Regions from separate parts of the Streptomyces sp. BA2 genome, predicted to be linked through region 2. Evidence: riboswitches for the same ligand, from Rfam matches in the RefSeq annotation. Region 2 holds a riboswitch; the other holds the start of a gene.
The links. A riboswitch is a leader RNA that binds a small molecule or an ion and turns the genes downstream of it on or off. The one in region 2 is predicted to bind glycine.
Positions count from the first base shown of each region.

Region 1: another riboswitch for glycine. It lies ahead of gcvP (aminomethyl-transferring glycine dehydrogenase); the one in region 2 lies ahead of gcvT (glycine cleavage system aminomethyltransferase GcvT).

Region 1 is NZ_WSRO01000002.1:1,858,980-1,867,537, forward strand. It holds gene E5671_RS10975 (glutamate--cysteine ligase) at 1-1,463, opposite strand, end outside; gene E5671_RS10980 (hypothetical protein) at 1,947-2,531, shown strand; gene E5671_RS10985 (DUF5999 family protein) at 2,835-3,041, shown strand; gene gcvP (aminomethyl-transferring glycine dehydrogenase) at 3,149-6,034, opposite strand; glycine riboswitch at 6,232-6,329, opposite strand; gene E5671_RS10995 (PRC-barrel domain-containing protein) at 6,473-6,853, shown strand; gene E5671_RS11000 (DNA polymerase IV) at 6,954-8,363, opposite strand; gene E5671_RS11005 (MerR family transcriptional regulator) at 8,413-8,558, opposite strand, start outside.
Region 2 is NZ_WSRO01000002.1:6,440,095-6,448,652, reverse strand. It holds gene E5671_RS31955 (ABC transporter permease) at 1-548, opposite strand, end outside; gene E5671_RS31950 (enhanced serine sensitivity protein SseB C-terminal domain-containing protein) at 881-1,654, opposite strand; gene E5671_RS31945 (enhanced serine sensitivity protein SseB) at 1,783-2,604, opposite strand; gene E5671_RS31940 (AAA family ATPase) at 2,690-3,376, opposite strand; glycine riboswitch at 3,518-3,631, shown strand; glycine riboswitch at 3,632-3,742, shown strand; gene gcvT (glycine cleavage system aminomethyltransferase GcvT) at 3,778-4,911, shown strand; gene gcvH (glycine cleavage system protein GcvH) at 5,001-5,378, shown strand; gene glyA (serine hydroxymethyltransferase) at 5,409-6,668, shown strand; gene E5671_RS31920 (L-serine ammonia-lyase) at 6,853-8,223, shown strand; partial or broken gene E5671_RS46490 (hypothetical protein) at 8,270-8,558, opposite strand, start outside.

The sequences.
Region 1 (8,558 bases), 4.6 Mb from region 2:
CCCGCGTGCATCAGCTCGGCGTAGCGCCGGGTGGTCGCCGCGAGCGCGGCCTCGCGTTCGAGCCCGGTCTCCAAGGCGTGGTGGTACGTCGCCGCCTGCCAGGACGCTCCGTTCACCCGGCGCCTGCACCGCTCCTCGATGACGCCGAGGTAGAAGTCCCGGTCGGCGGGCTCCACGCCCCACGCGTCGAGCCCGGCCGCGGCCAGCGGCAACAGCTCGTCGCGTACGAGAGCGACCGCGGGCACCTCCACGATCCCGCCCGAGCGGCCGCGCCGCGGCCACCGCAGACGGGCCTCGATGCCGTCGCGGCACGCGGTGTCGAAGTTGCGGGCCGCGGCCTCGAAGGGCAGCCGCTTCCACACGGGCCTGGGCTCCTCGGCGAGGGCGCGTACGACGCCGTAGTAGAAGGCGGCGTTGGCGATGACGTCGGTGACGGTGGGGCCGGCGGGCAGGACGCGGTTCTCCACCCGCAGGTGCGGGACGCCGCCCGCGATGCCGTACACGGGGCGGTTCCAGCGGTACACGGTGCCGTTGTGCAGGACGAGTTCACCGAGCTGCGGCACGCGGCCGTCGTCGAGCACCTCCAGCGGCTCCTCGTCGTCCATGAGGGGCAGCAGCGCGGGAAAGTAGCGCAGGTTCTCCTCGAAGAGCTCGTACGCGTCGCTGATCCAGCGCTCGCCGAACCAGGTCCGCGGCCGCACGCCCTGGGCCTGGAGTTCGGGCGGGCGGGTGTCGGTGGACTGCAGGAACAGCGGCGGCCGCGACTCGCGCCACAGCTCACGCCCGAACAGGAAAGGCGCGTTGGCGCCGACGGCGATCTGGGCGGCGGCGACGGCCTGGGCCGCGTTCCACACGTCGGCGAACCTGCCCGGCGTGACCTGGAGGTGCAACTGCACGGATGTGCACGCCGCTTCGGGGGCGATCGACGCGGACGTGCAGGTGAGCCGCTCCACGCCCTGGATGTCCAGGACGAACTCCTCGCCGCGCGCGGCGACGATCTGGTCGTTGAGCAGCGCGTAGCGGTCGACGTCGGAGAGGTTTCCCGAGACCAGGTCGTGGTGCGCGAGGGTCGGCAGAATGCCGATCATCACGATGCCGGCGTTCACCTCGTTCGCTTTCCGGTGGGCATAGGCGAGGCCGGTGCGCAACTCCTCGGCGAGACGGTCGAGAACACGTCCGCCCAATCGGTGCGGTGCGATATTGACTTCAAGATTGAACATTCCGAGTTCCGTCTGGAAGTCCCGGCTCGCGATCCGTTCGAGTACTTCCGCATTCAGCATTCTCGGCATGCCGTCGGGCCCCGCGAGATTCAGCTCGATCTCCACGCCCATCAGGTTCTTGGGCCGGTCGAACCGCTCCTCGTCCAGCAGCCTCCGCAACCCCGCCAGACACTCCTTGAGCTTGGTCCGATACTGGTTCCGCTCGGCCAGATCAAACGTTCCTGCTACGACCTTCTCCCCCATCGAAGCGTCCCCTCCTCGGATGGGCAGCCAATGATCCGGCCGCTGTGTCTCGGTGGATGATGCCCTGCAATGTGATCGATAACGCCCCGCACATGCCCCCGGCCCAGTACGCTCAACGCCAAGTACGAGCGGCACATTCACCAGGCATGAGGTGTGCCGGGGAATCCTCGCACCGGCGCCTGGTGAAAAACACCGATGAGAATCGGCCGTCCGCTCCCACGAAGGGGTCCGAGGTCAAACGTCCGGGCTCTTCCAGAATCGGGTTAAAGGCCGCAAAATGGCGACCGAATTACGCCTTGCAGGCAATATCGGGTGCGGTTAGACGAAACACTGCCTGAACACGTGTCGTATAAACTCCGCGAACGAGGCAGAGAGTTGGCGCTCGCGGTCCCTTGCCCCCGCCCCTCTGACCCCGGAGCAGACAGCGACGTCCGCACCTGTCCTCGTTCCACCGTGCCTGTCGAATGAGAGAGGCGACCCATCATGCCGCTGCAAGTCCCCCCGGCTCCCGCGCCCGCCCTGCGCAGCGTCCTCGCGGCACTCGGTTCACCCACTGCCGTACGCGAAGCCCGCACCCCGTCCCTGCGCGCGGCGCAAGGACCCGCGAGCCCCGAACTCCCGTTGCCGGTCCACGTACTTGACCGGATCACCCCTTCGGATACGTCGCCCACCCGGCTCGCGGGTTGGCGCTTCCTGATCCGCTCAGGCGAGCGAGCCGTCGCCGCTGCGGACACGATGCTGACGCCTGACGGGTGGACCTTCTCGCACTTCTTCGAAGGTCCGTACATTGCGTCCACCGAGCGCGCCCTCCGTCAGGCCGAAGCGATGCCCATGCCGTACCAGCCACGACTGTTGTCCGTACCCGAGCTTTACATGCTCACACTCTGGCTGCACGGCGACTGCACCGCGGACGGCGCGGGCGGCCATCTCGCGCCCTCCGATGTCCTCGTGCCCCTGGCGCCCGCGCCGCCCGGCATCGCGGCGCACCGCCCACACCGCGCCGCGGAGCTCCTCAAGGTCCTCACGCACCGCATGACCCCGGCGCCGCTGCTCGGCTCACCCGCCTGACCTCGCCGTACGTCCCCGTGCCCCGCCGCCGTCCCGACCGCGGGGCCGGCGCGTCATGTGCCCATACGGACTAGCCCGGTATGACCACCCCGAACCACCCGAAGAGACAGTGCAGTTGGGCTGAACCGTCCGGGCGGGTGATACGTCATTAAGCAGTAAGGAGCGCTGCCGCTAAATCCCTGCGGATTGACGCCCGTAGGGCAACACTGGGACCGACCGACTAAACGGGGGGCGGCCATGAACACCGCATCGAGCCGCAAGGCAGACGTCACAGCCATCACATCGCAGCGAAAGAACCCTTCCATGTGCCAGCACCAACCACCGTGCCCGACAGCCGACTCCGCCGACCGGGAAGCCGCGCTCCTCACGGCGAGCCACCCGGAGCAGGGCTGGAGCCTGCTGTGCAACGGCGTCCTCCTCTTCGAGGACACCGGTGAACTGCTGCCGGACGGTCAGATCATCGCCCCGCATCGACCGCTGGGCACGGACACGATCATGACCGCCGCCTGACGCGACGGCAGCAGGGCACGGACAGCACGGACAGCACGGACAACAAAGGGGCCGACCCGGAGAGACAAACCTCCGGACCGGCCCCCATGCATGTGCAGGCCCCGATATCAGTCCTCGTACGCATCCAGCGGCGGGCAGGAGCAGACCAGGTTCCGGTCGCCGTACGCCTGGTCGATGCGGCGCACCGGCGGCCAGTACTTGTCCGCGGCCACCACACCGGCCGGGAAGACGGCATCCTCGCGGCTGTACGCGTGCTCCCACTCACCGCCGAGCGCTGCGGCGGTGTGCGGGGCGTTGCGCAGCGGGTTGTCATCGGCGGGCCAATCGCCGCCGACCTTCTCGATCTCGGCGCGAATGCTGATCATCGCCTCGCAGAACCGGTCGATCTCGACCAGGTCCTCGCTCTCGGTCGGCTCGATCATCAGGGTGCCCGCGACCGGGAACGACATGGTCGGCGCGTGGAAGCCGTAGTCGATGAGCCGCTTGGCGATGTCGTCGACGCTGACACCGGTCGCCTTGCTGATCGGCCGCAGATCGATGATGCACTCGTGCGCGACGAGCCCGCCGGGACCGGTGTAGAGCACCGGGTAGTGCGGCTCCAGGCGCTTGGCGATGTAGTTCGCGGAGAGCACGGCGACCTGCGTGGCCCGCTTGAGGCCCTCGCCGCCCATGAGGCGTACGTACGCCCAGGAGATCGGCAGGATTCCGGCCGAGCCCCACGGCGCGGCGGAGATCGGACCCACGCCCGTCTCGGGGCCCGCGGCGGGCTGCAGCGGGTGGTTGGGCAGGTACGGCGCGAGGTGCTCGCGCACACCGACCGGGCCGACGCCGGGGCCACCGCCGCCGTGCGGGATGCAGAACGTCTTGTGCAGGTTCAGGTGCGAGACGTCGCCGCCGAACTTGCCGGGCTGGGCGAGGCCCACCAGGGCGTTGAGGTTCGCCCCGTCGACGTAGACCTGGCCGCCCGCCTCGTGCACCTGGGCGCAGATGTCGGCGACGTGCTCCTCGAAGACACCGTGCGTGGACGGGTAGGTGATCATGAGCACGGACAGCTCGTCGCGGTGCTTCTCGATCTTGGCGCGCAGGTCCTCGATGTCGATCTCGCCGTCGTCGCTGGTCTTCACGACGACGACCTTCATGCCGGCCATCACGGCGCTCGCGGCGTTGGTGCCGTGCGCGGAGGACGGGATGAGGCAGACGGTGCGCTGCTCGTCGCCGTTGGCGCGGTGGTAGCCGCGCACGGCGAGCAGTCCGGCAAGCTCGCCCTGCGAACCGGCGTTGGGCTGCAGCGAGACCTTGTCGTACCCGGTGACCTCGGCGAGCCGCTCCTCCAGCTCACGGATGAGCGTCAGATAGCCCTGCGCCTGCTGGGCGGGGGCGAAGGGGTGCAGCTGCCCGAACTCGGGCCAGGTGACCGGCTCCATCTCCGTGGTCGCGTTGAGCTTCATGGTGCAGGAGCCCAGCGGGATCATGCCGCGGTCGAGCGCGTAGTCACGGTCGGCCAGCTTGCGCAGGTAGCGCAGCATCGCGGTCTCGGAGCGGTACTGGTGGAAGACGGGGTGCGTCAGGTACTCGTCGGAGCGCAGCAGGCCGCCGGGAAGCGTGTCCTCGGTCTCCGCGTCGAGCGCCTCGATGTCGGCCTCGACCCCGAACGCGGTCCAGATCGCGGTCAGTTGCTTGCGCGTGGTGGTCTCGTCGCAGGCCAGCGAGACGTGGTCGGCGTCGATCTGGTGGATGTTGACGCCACCCTCGCGGGCCGCGGCGACGAGCTCGTCGGCCCTGCCGGGCACCCGCACGGTCAGGGTGTCGAAGTACGCACCGTGCACGACCTCGACCCCGCCCGCGGCGAGCCCCGCGGCGAGCACGATGGCGTAGCGGTGGGTACGCCGCGCGATGGCCTTGAGCCCCTCGGGTCCGTGGTAGACCGCGTACATTCCGGCCATCACGGCGAGCAGCACCTGAGCGGTACAGATGTTGCTGGTGGCCTTCTCGCGGCGGATGTGCTGCTCACGGGTCTGCAGCGCGAGCCGGTAGGCCTTGTTGCCGTCCGCGTCCACGGAGACACCGACCAGCCGCCCGGGCAGGCTGCGCGCGAACTTCTCGCGCACCGCCATGTAACCGGCGTGCGGGCCGCCGAAGCCCATCGGGACGCCGAAGCGCTGCGTGGTCCCGACCGCGATGTCGGCGCCGAGCTCACCGGGCGAGGTGAGCAGCGTGAGGGCCAGCAGGTCGGCGGCGACGGAGACTATGGCACCGAGCTCGTGCGCCTGCTCGATGAGGGGCTTGATGTCGCGCACGGCACCCGAGGCGCCGGGGTACTGGATCAGTACGCCGACGACACCGCGCTCGGCGACCTCGGCCGGGATGCCCTCGCTCAGATCGGCGACCACGACCTCGACACCGGTCGGCTCGGCGCGGGTCTGGATGACGGCGATGGTCTGCGGCAGCGCGTCGGCGTCGACGAGGAAGACACCGTCCTTGACCTTGCCCATGCGCCGCGACAGCGCCATGGCCTCGGCGGCGGCGGTCCCCTCGTCCAGCAGCGAGGCACCGGACGTGGGCAGCCCCGTCAGCTCGGCGACGACGGTCTGGAAGTTGAGCAGCGCCTCGAGCCGCCCCTGGGAGATCTCGGGCTGGTACGGCGTGTAAGCGGTGTACCACGCAGGGTTCTCCATGACGTTCCGCAGAATCACGGGCGGCGTGAAGGTCCCGTAGTAACCGAGCCCGATCATGGAATCAAGAACCTGGTTACGGTCCGCGAGGGAGCGCAACTCGGCCAGGACCTCGGCCTCGGTGCGCGCCCCGGGGAGGTTCAGCGCCTCGGCGTTCTTGATCACATCCGGCACGGCGGCGGCGGTCAGCTCGTCGAGCGAGCCGTATCCGACCTGCGCGAGCATCTTGGCCCGTGCTTCCACATCGGGACCGATGTGCCGCTGCTCGAAGGGGATGCCCTGTTCGAGCTGGGAGAGCGGGGTGCGAGGAGTGGCGGTCATTGCGGAGGCCTCCTGGTCTGACGCGACCTGCGAGGGGCACCACGGCACGGGTACCCGGACGGCCTCCCCCTCTGTCATCTCAACCTGAGAGCTTCACCGGTCCGTGCCCCGCGAGAGGCGCCGCACCGGCTTTCACCGTCGGTGAGGAAGGGTTCCGGACGTGCCCGCCCGACGCCCGCCCTACTTTCCAGAGTGACCTCGTCCGTGCGGTACAGGGGCCTGAGAGATTCCGGGGAGGAGTTGCTCCTTCGGCGCCTCCGGTGTCTCCACCGGAGAGCTCTCCCGCACGGGGTCAGCAGCCAAGCGCCAGCCTACCAGCGAGGAGATTGAGGATCCCTCGAGTGGCCGCCTGCCCCGAAGTGCTCTTTCGTAGTGATTACGAACGAACAAGGATGAGTTACGCCCCACTTCGGCACGTCTCGACCAGTTGGAGGGCCCGTGCAGACCGATATCGATCCGCGCAACCTGATCGGCCGGAAGGCGTTCGACCGGAACGGGGCCAAGATCGGCACGATCGACGAGGTCTATCTCGACGACGCCACCGGCGCCCCGGAGTGGGCGGCCATACGCACGGGCCTGTTCAGCCGGGACGCGTTCGTGCCCCTGGAGCCCAGCGAGCTCGTACGCGACGGCACAGTGCGCATCCCCTTCGAGCGCTCCCTGATCAAGGACGCCCCCGACTTCGGCGTCGGCCGCCACCTCTCCCCCGAACAGGAACTGCAGCTCTACCGCCACTACGGCCTGGACACCACACTTCCCGAGTCACCTCCGCCACCGGACAAGAACTTCGGCCGCATAGCGGGCGAGGAAGAGCCCTGAGCCCGCAGACCGCAAGCTGACCGCCCTCGTCCGCCCTCGTTGTGGGCAGGCGTTCCGCACGGGCGGAACGGGTGGGCACAACGCCCATCGCCGGGCACCGCTAACCCAAGGGGCACTGCTCAGCACCCACCTCCGGTGGTCCCACCAGCGGCAACGGCTCCGCGGGTACAAGCTCGGCATCGTCCACCCGGAAGGTCCGCACCCGCCCCGGCAAGGACCCCGGCGTCTCGAACCGCACCGTCACACGCCCGAGCCCGCTCCCCTGCACCCACCCGTGCCCGAACCGCTCATGCCGCACGTCGTGCCCGGCAGCCCACCGCCGCGCGGCAAGCGGCATCTCATCAGCTGGCGGCTCCTCCGCGCCATCCGCAGCCGCTTCCTCCCCCGCAGTATCGCCCTCGCCCTCCCCCTGCTCAGGGCCCTCGGCCAGCGCCTGCGCCTGCGCCTGCGCGAAGAGGTCCTCCTGCGTGTAGTCGGCGAGCCCCGTGACCCCCACCCCGAGCAGCCGCACGCCTCCGGTGGTGTCCACGGCCTCGAGGAGCCGCGCCGCGGCCTCCCGCACCACCCCGGGGTCGTCCGTCGGCCCACGCAGCGTCTCGGAGCGCGTCAGCGTCGAGAAGTCGAACCGCCGCACCTTCAGGACGATCGTCCGCCCCGAGTGCCCCGCCGCCCGCAGCCGCTCCACACACCGGTCGGCGAGCCGCGCGACCTCGCCCCTGACCCGTACCCGGTCGTGGATGTCCACGTCGTACGTGTCCTCGACGCTGACCGACTTGGATTCCCGCTCCGCCACCACGGGCCGCTCGTCCCGCGCGAGCGCCATCGCGTACAGCGCGCTCCCGTGCGACTTCCCGAGGAGGCGTACGAGCTCGTCCTCGCCCGCCTCCGCGATCTCCCCCACGGTCGTGATCCCGCCCCGCCGCAGATGGTCCCCGGTGGCAGGACCGACACCGGGCAGCGTCCGGACCGGCATCGGACCGAGCAGGTCACGCTCGGTCCCCGGCACTATGAGCCGCAGGCCGTCCGGCTTGGCCTCCTCCGAGGCGATCTTGGCCAGCATCTTGGACGCGGCGAGCCCGACCGACCCCGCGAGCCCCGTCACCGCCTTGATGTCCGCACGCAACCGCTCACCCACAGCGAGCGCCGACGCCTGGTCGTCGGCCACGCCCCCCGCCTCCAGATCGACGAAGGCCTCGTCCAGGCTGAGCGGCTCCACCAGCGGCGACAGCTCCCGCAGCAGCCCCATCACCTGCTCGCTGATCTCGCGGTAGAGCCCGAAGCGCGGCACCAGATAAGCGGCATTGGGCGCCAGGCGCCGCGCCTGCCCCATGGGCATCGCCGAGTGCACACCGAACTTCCGCGCCTCGTACGACGCCGTGGCCACCACACCCCGCGGCCCGAGCCCGCCCACGACCACGGCTTTCCCGCGCAGACTCGGCTTCGCGGCCTGCTCGGCAGACGCGTAGAAGGCATCCATGTCGAGATGCAGAATCGTGGGCGCGGTTCTCACACCTCTGATGCTGCCCTACGCCACTGACAACGCCACTGGCAAAGCCGCTTCACACGGCCCTGTTGCGCCGCCTCGCGAGCTCGTCGGCGGGATTCTGCCGCACCAGCGTCTCCCCGGTGTCGATCCGCTCCCCGTGCAGCTGCGAAAGCGCCGCTTCCACGTCCCGCCACACGACGCCCACGGCGATCCCGAAGA
Region 2 (8,558 bases):
TCGGGGAGGACCGACACCAGGGAGATCACGAAGAGCAGCTGCGGGAAGGCGAGCAGCACGTCCATGACCCGGCTGATCGTCGCGTCGATCCAGCCTCCGAAGTAACCGGCGATGATGCCGAAGAAGGTGCCGAGCACCACGGCCACCACCGCGGCGAGGAACGCCACGAGCAGTGAGATCCGGGCGCCGTAGACGATCCGGCTGAAGACGTCGCGGCCCTTGTTCGGCTCCACTCCGAAGAGGAAGTCCGAACTCATGCCGCCGAACGCGCCCTTGGGCAGGTTCGTCAGGTCTTCCAGCTCGTCCTGATGGAACTCGTTGGGCGGGTGGCCCAGGAGGGAGACGATCAGGGGCGCGAAGACGGCGACAAGGACCAGGACGAGCACGGTGATGCCGCCGGCCAGGGCGACCTTGTCCCGCTTCAGGCGGTTCCAGGCGATCTGCTTGAGGGACCGCCCCTCGACCTTCTTCACCCCTGCACCATCTGCGGGAGCGACGTCCGCTGTCGGGTCCGCGTCCGCAGGTGTGTCATGCAATGGTGCCGTCATCGTGGCAGGGACCCCTCTCAACCGGTGGTGACCGGCCCGCACTTGCCGCTGTAGCGACGTGATCAGTCCGTCGTACACAGGGGCGAAGCGCCCCTGGTGCGGGAGTCTTCATCGGGGTCGCGATCTGTTACCAGCCTTGTCGGGGAATGGATGCGCAACCGTGATGCTGATCGAGGTGTTCCGTTATCCGGACGGAGGTGAACGAGGGTCGAACACGGGGCAGTTGGGTCGCAAGGTGCCACAGGAGCCCATAGGGTCCCTCTGCCATCAGAACGGGCATCATGACGGTCAGGGCAGGTTGAGCGCTGCTTCAGTACTGCTTCAGTACTGCTTCAGTACTGCGCGGGGTAGCCGTATCCGCCCGCGGGCGCCGGGGCCGGCTGGGCCTCGCGGTCGTAGAACGGGCGCGCGTTGGCGCGCAGCCACATGGCTACCGGGTCGTATCCGTCGGACATCGCGACGGTCGACACGGGCAGGCCGTCGGGGACGGCGGCGATCGACTGCTGCATCATCGCGCGCACCCCGTCGACCGAGGCGGGCGAGGTGTCGTACACATCGAGGCCGATGGCCAGATAAGGGGCGCCGAGCGCGGGCTGCACCCAGGCGCGGCGCAGCGAGCGGACCGCGGGGGTGCGGTGGGCGTTCTGCGTGAGCAGGGCGTAGAACTGGGGGATCTCGATGGCAGGCTCGGTGAGCCGGAGCGGTCCCGCGGGCAGCAGGTCGAGGCCGGACGCGATGCGCCGCAGGTCGAGCCAGGGGATGCCGACGCCGCCGCCGGGGGCGTGGGGGTTGAGCCAGAGGCCGTAGTGGTCGGGGTAGAGGGTGCGGGAGATGTCGACGCCGCTGACCACTTCGTACGAGCGGTTCCAGCCACTGGCGGAGAGCTCCTGGGCGGAGGTCACGCACGGCGCGTACCCGAGGCCCTCGACCTCCATGTTCCCGTACTGGGCGTCGGGGGATCCGGCCTGGCCGTGCCAGAGCAGCATCCACACCTGGTCGGCGGCGAGCGCCCGCAGGAGCGCCTCGTAGGCGTCATAGCGCCCTGGTGTCACCTGGCGCAGCATGTGCTCGACCTGCCCGGCCGCAGCCGTGCCCGACGCACTCACCCTTAACCGCCCCTTCGCGATGACCCGATGACCCGCTGACCCGGACCCGGGTCATGAAACCAGCTTAAGCGGCGATCCTGACACCGACTTGACGTACGGCACCCTCACACACGTACCTGCACATGTCCTTACACATGTCCGTGCTCGTGCCCCGGGCCCTGGCCGAGGCCCGGGCTCCGGCCGAAGAAGGGCCGCACCCGCTCGCGCATCCAGTCACCGACCGGGTCCTGGGCGACGTCGAGCAGTACCAGGTTCACCGGCCAGGACACCGGGGCGTGGCCGAGGGCACGGCCCACGGCCTCCATCGGCAGCTCGCGCGCGTTGCCCTCCCAGGAGGTCAGTTCGACGCCGACGAACAGGGAGGGCGACTCGCCCTCGACGCTCGCCAGGCAGCGGCGGGCGCTCAGGACGACCCCGGTGGCCTCGAACTCGCGGGCGGCGGCGGACAGGAAGTCCACCGGGTCCTCCTGCCAGTCCGGTTCGAAGAGCCGTACGCGGCCGCCGCTCGCGGGGCCGTCCAGCGGGGTCCGTCCTGACCGGCAGAGCTCGGCGACGGCGGGCGGCGGCAGCGGCACACCGACCGTGCCGTCCGGGTTGACCGCGATGCCCAGCTGCGGGGGGAGGCCGCGCGCGAACTCCACGGCGGGCGCCACGGTGCAGCCCATCCGGCCGCCGGTGACGTGCTGGAACTGCTGCTCCGAGCTGAAGACGGGGACGTATGCCTGGCCGTCGATCTCCAGCGTGGGCAGGTCCAGGGTGCCGCTGTCCGGTGCCCCGCCGTTCGGCAGCGGGACCCAGACGTGGCTGCGGCCGAGCACCTCGACGATGCGGGCCCCCGCGGATGTGTGGGGTGCGCCGGGCGTGCCGAGGGATGCCGCGAGCACCTCTTCGAGTTCGTTGCCCGGCCATCCTCCATAGGGATGGGCGTGTGCCTGCGCCGGAATGTCCATCTCTTCTAACCCCTGCTCGGTCCCGCTCTGCCTGCGGCACGACCCTAACGTGGCGGCCCGTGGCGGGCGGCCCATGGCGGGCGGCTCAGCCCCCGAAGCCGATCCCCCGCAGCACCCCGGCCGCCGTCCTGTCGAGGAGCACGGCCGAGCCGCAGCCGCGCGGCAGGTCGCCCCGCTCGGCGGCGCCGACGAGCCTGCCTACCGTTCTGCGGTGGCGCGCGAAGGCGTACCGCGACACGCCGCGACCGCGCGAGAGCTGGCCCTCTATGGCGGTGTCCGGCGGCACGTCGAGCAGCAGCAGGTGCAGTGTCGTGCCGCGCCGCGCGGCCTCGCGGCCCAGCCAGCGGCGCACCCAGGCCTGGGTGCCGCAGTCGTGCACCACGACTCCCTCGCCGGAGCGCAGGGCTCTGCGCAGGCCCGCGTAGTGCGCGAGGCGGACCAGGGGGCGGTACACCGCGTACGGCAGCAGGCTCGGCATGCGCCGGGCCCAGCGGTCGCGGGTGTCCTGCGAGTCGATGCGCGGGCCCGCGACGGCTCTGCGCATCAGCGTGGACTTGCCGCTGCCCGGCAGCCCGGAGACGACGATCAGGTCGCCCTCGCCGTACGTGAGCCGGTGCGGGCTGTGGCCGGTCCGCTGCCGCAGGTCGCGGACGACGGCCGCCGGCAGGGGGCCGCAGCTCTCCCTGGTGGGGGCGGCGGCCTGTTTGGGCAGGGCCACCCCTGTATTGGTCGCGTAGACACTCGTCCTGCGCACCGTGATCGGCCTCCCCATAGCGGTCACGTACCTGCTTACCGCAGCTTCCCCGGCAAGTGTAAAGAGAAGGTAATGCGGCACAAGGGCATTACGGGACTGGCACTGCCCTGTGACGGAAGCGCGTGCAATGATGTGCGCGCAAACTCCATACAGGCCGTTTGAATCCGCGCGGGAGAGTTCCCGGTCGCCGTCGTACGACGCTATGACGCACCGGGGCGCCGAAGGAGCAAGTCCCTCCCTTGAATCTCTCAGGCCCCGTACCGCGCGGGCGAGGCACATCTGAAAAGCGGGCCGCCCGGCGGCTCCACCCAAGGTGCAAGTCATGACCTCCTGTACGAGCGGGTCGTGGTGAACCTCTCAGGTTCCGATGACAGATGGGGAGGATCGACCTCGCCCGTCATGCCCTGGGAGTTCAACGAATGAGTACCGCTTCCCGTCTGACCGCACTCGATGCCGTGCATCGCGCCCTCGGCGCGACCATGACCGACTTCGCGGGCTGGGACATGCCGCTCCGCTACGGCAGCGAGCGCGACGAGCACGTCGCCGTCCGCACCAAGGCCGGTCTCTTCGACCTCTCCCACATGGGCGAGATCACCGTCACCGGCCCCGAGGCCGTGGACTTCCTGAACTTCGCGCTGGTCGGCAACATCGGCTCCATCGGTGTCGGCCGCGCCCGCTACACGATGATCTGCGCCGAGGACGGCGGCATCCTGGACGACCTGATCGTCTACCGCCTCGGTGCGGCCGAGGCCCCCGAGTACATGGTCGTGGCGAACGCCTCGAACGCGCAGGTCGTGCTCGACGCGCTCACCGCCCGCGCCGACGGCTTCGACGCCGAGGTCCGCGACGACCGCGACGCGTACGCGCTGCTCGCCGTCCAGGGCCCCGAGTCCCCCGGCATCCTGAAGTCACTCACGGACGCGGACCTGGACGGCCTGAAGTACTACGCGGGCCTGCCCGGCACGGTCGCGGGTGTGCCCGCGCTGATCGCCCGCACGGGCTACACCGGCGAGGACGGCTTCGAGCTCTTCGTCGCGCCCGGCGACGCCGAGAAGCTGTGGAACGCACTGATGGAGGCGGGCGAGCCCGTCGGCCTCGTCCCGGCCGGGCTCTCCTGCCGCGACACGCTCCGTCTTGAGGCGGGCATGCCGCTGTACGGGCACGAGCTGACCGCGGACCTGACACCCTTCGACGCGGGCCTCGGCCGGGTCGTGAAGTTCGAGAAGACCTCGCAGTCCGACACCTTCGTGGGGCGCGCGGCGCTCGCGGCCGCCGCCGAGCGCGCCGAGACCGCTCCCCCGCGCAAGCTGGTCGGCCTGATCGCATCGGGCCGCCGCATCCCGCGCGCGGGCTTCTCCGTGGTCACCGGCGAGCAGGTCATCGGCGAGGTCACCTCCGGCGCCCCGTCCCCGACGCTCGGCAAGCCGATCGCCATCGCGTACGTCGACGCGGCGCACGCGGCCCCCGGCACCGAGGGCGTGGGCGTGGACATCCGCGGCACACACGAGCCGTACGAGGTCGTGGCTCTGCCGTTCTACAAGCGCCAGAAGTGACACTGCCGCTTCCGTGGTAACCCGGAAGTGACCCCACGCACATCTTTCCCGTTCCGCAGCACCCACCCGCGTACAGGAGAATTCAGGTCATGAGCAACCCCCAGCAGCTGCGTTACAGCAAGGAGCACGAGTGGCTCTCGGGCGCCGAGGACGGCGTCTCGACGGTCGGCATCACGGAACACGCGGCCAACGCGCTCGGTGACGTCGTCTTCGTCCAGCTCCCTGAGGTCGGCGAGACGGTGACCGCGGGCGAGACCTGTGGCGAGCTCGAGTCGACCAAGTCGGTCAGCGACCTGTACTCCCCCGTGACCGGTGAGGTCGTCGAGGCGAACCAGGACGTCGTGGACGACCCGTCGAAGGTGAACTCCGAACCGTTCGAGGGTGGTTGGCTCTTCAAGGTACGGATCACGGAGGAGCCGAAGGACCTGCTCTCCGCAGACGAGTACACCGAGTTCTCCGGCAGCTGAAGCCCCCCGAAGACCCCTAGGGACCACCTGATGTCGCTTCTCAACACCCCTCTCCACGAGCTGGACCCGGACGTCGCCGCCGCCGTCGACGCCGAGCTCCACCGCCAGCAGTCCACCCTGGAAATGATCGCCTCGGAGAACTTCGCTCCGGTCGCCGTCATGGAGGCCCAGGGCACGGTCCTCACCAACAAGTACGCCGAGGGCTACCCCGGCCGCCGCTACTACGGCGGCTGCGAGCACGTCGACGTCACCGAGCAGATCGCGATCGACCGGATCAAGGATCTGTTCGACGCCGAGTACGCCAACGTCCAGCCGCACTCCGGCGCCTCCGCCAACCAGGCCGCCCTCTTCGCGATCGCCAAGCCCGGTGACACGATCCTCGGCCTTGACCTGGCGCACGGCGGCCACCTCACCCACGGCATGCGCCTGAACTTCTCCGGCAAGCAGTTCAACGTGGTCGCGTACCACGTCGACGAGGCCGGTCTCGTGGACATGGCCGAGGTCGAGCGCCTGGCCAAGGAGAACAGCCCGAAGGTGATCATCGCGGGCTGGTCCGCCTACCCGCGCCAGCTGGACTTCGCGGAGTTCCGCCGGATCGCCGACGAGGTCGGCGCGTACCTGTGGGTCGACATGGCGCACTTCGCCGGGCTCGTCGCCGCAGGGCTGCACCCGAACCCGGTGCCGTACGCGGACGTGGTGACCTCCACCACGCACAAGACGCTCGGCGGCCCGCGCGGCGGCGTCATCCTGGCCCGCAGCAAGGAATTCGCGAAGAAGCTGAACTCCGCGGTCTTCCCCGGCTTCCAGGGCGGCCCCCTGGAGCACGTGATCGCGGCCAAGGCCGTCTCCTTCAAGGTCGCGGCCTCGGAGGAGTTCAAGGAGCGCCAGCAGCGCACCCTGGACGGCGCCCGCATCCTGGCCGAGCGCCTCGTCCAGGACGACTCGAAGGCCGTCGGCGTCGACGTCCTGTCGGGCGGCACGGACGTGCACCTGGTCCTGGTCGACCTGCGCAACAGCGAGCTGGACGGCCAGCAGGCCGAGGACCGCCTCCACGAGGTCGGCATCACGGTCAACCGCAACGCGGTCCCGAACGACCCGCGCCCCCCGATGGTCACGTCGGGCCTGCGGATCGGTACGCCCGCGCTCGCGACCCGTGGCTTCCAGGAGGACGACTTCCGTGAGGTCGCCGACGTCATCGCCGAGGCGCTGAAGCCGGGCTTCGACGCGGAGTCGCTCAAGGCCCGCGTGTCGGCCTTGGCAGCCAAGCACCCGCTGTACCCCAACCTGTAGCAGTTTCGTACGCTTTCCTTCGTACGATTCTTCGGGGCACCGCGCACACTGGACAGTGAAGACAGTGAGTGCGGTGCCCCGGCTCATGCCCCGCTCTCGTAAATATTTCCTGCAGTTCTCTTTCGTAGTTCTCTGCACCACCCCGGCAGACAACGGCGTCTACCAACCACCATTGGAGTTTCTCGTGGCCCTCTCGGTCTTCGACCTGTTCTCGATCGGCATCGGCCCGTCCAGCTCCCACACGGTCGGCCCCATGCGCGCCGCCCGCATCTTCGCGAGCCGCCTCAAGAACGAGGGCCTGATGGCCCACACCACCGCGATACGGGCCGAGCTCTACGGCTCGCTCGGCGCGACGGGCCACGGCCACGGCACCCCGAAGGCGGTCCTGCTCGGCCTGGAGGGCGAGTCCCCGCGCTCGGTCGACGTCGAGTTCGCCGACGACCGCGTCGAGCAGATCAAGAGCACCGGCCGCATCAACCTCCTCGGCATGCACGAGATCGACTTCGCCTTCGACGAGGACCTGGTCCTGCACCGCCGCAAGGCCCTGCCGTACCACGCCAACGGCATGACGATCTTCGCGTACGACCATGAGGGCGGCCTCGTCCTGGAGAAGACGTACTACTCCGTGGGCGGCGGCTTCGTGGTCGATGACGACGCGGTGGCCGGCGAGAACCCGATCGTGCCGGACGACACGGTCCTCAAGCACCCCTTCCGCACCGGCGACGAGCTCCTGCGCCTGGCGCAGGAGACCGGTCTCTCCATCTCCGCGCTGATGCTGGAGAACGAGAAGGCGTGGCGCACCGAGGAGGAGATCCGCTCGGGGCTGCTCGACATCTGGGGCGTCATGCAGTCCTGCGTCTCGCGCGGCATGTCCCGCGAGGGCATCCTGCCGGGCGGCCTCAAGGTCCGCCGCCGGGCGGCGAACTCCGCACGGCAGCTGCGCGCCGAGGGCGATCCGCTGGCCCGCGCCATGGAGTGGATCACCCTCTACGCGATGGCGGTGAACGAGGAGAACGCCGCGGGCGGCCGGGTCGTGACGGCCCCGACGAACGGCGCCGCGGGTATCATCCCGGCGGTCCTGCACTACTACATGAACTTCATCCCCGGCGCCGACGAGGACGGCGTGGTCCGCTTCCTGCTCGCGGCGGGTGCGATCGGCATGCTCTTCAAGGAGAACGCCTCGATCTCCGGCGCCGAGGTCGGCTGCCAGGGCGAGGTCGGCTCCGCCTGCTCGATGGCGGCGGGCGCACTCGCCGAGGTGCTCGGCGGCTCCCCCGAGCAGGTCGAGAACGCGGCCGAGATCGGCATGGAGCACAACCTCGGCCTGACCTGCGACCCGGTCGGCGGCCTCGTCCAGATCCCGTGCATCGAGCGCAACGGCATGGCGGCCGTGAAGGCCGTGACCGCGGCGAAGATGGCGATGCGCGGCGACGGCAGCCACAAGGTGTCCCTCGACAAGGTCATCAAGACCATGAAGGAGACCGGCGCCGACATGAGCGTGAAGTACAAGGAGACGGCGCGGGGCGGGCTCGCGGTGAACATCATCGAGTGCTGAGCCGCGGCCACGACCACCGGCCACCGGCCCCGGCCACCGGCAGCCCTCACCGCGCGACGAACAGCGCCTCCGCGCCCACGGGCCGGTACCCCGCGGCCTGAAAGGCCCGCACGCTGCGGGCGTTCCCCGGGGACTGCTGCGCCCGCACCGGGGCCCCGCCGGGCACCAGCTGCCGGGCGGCGAGCGCGAGCGCCCGGCCCAGCCCCCGGCAGGGCGTCGGCCACGGTCAGGAGGTCGGTGGTGTCCGTCGCGCGTCCCGTCCGCTCCAGGAAGGCGGCGAGGAACAGGGGGTTCATCGTGGCGGCCAGCGGATCGCAGTCGAGCGCGGCGAGGGT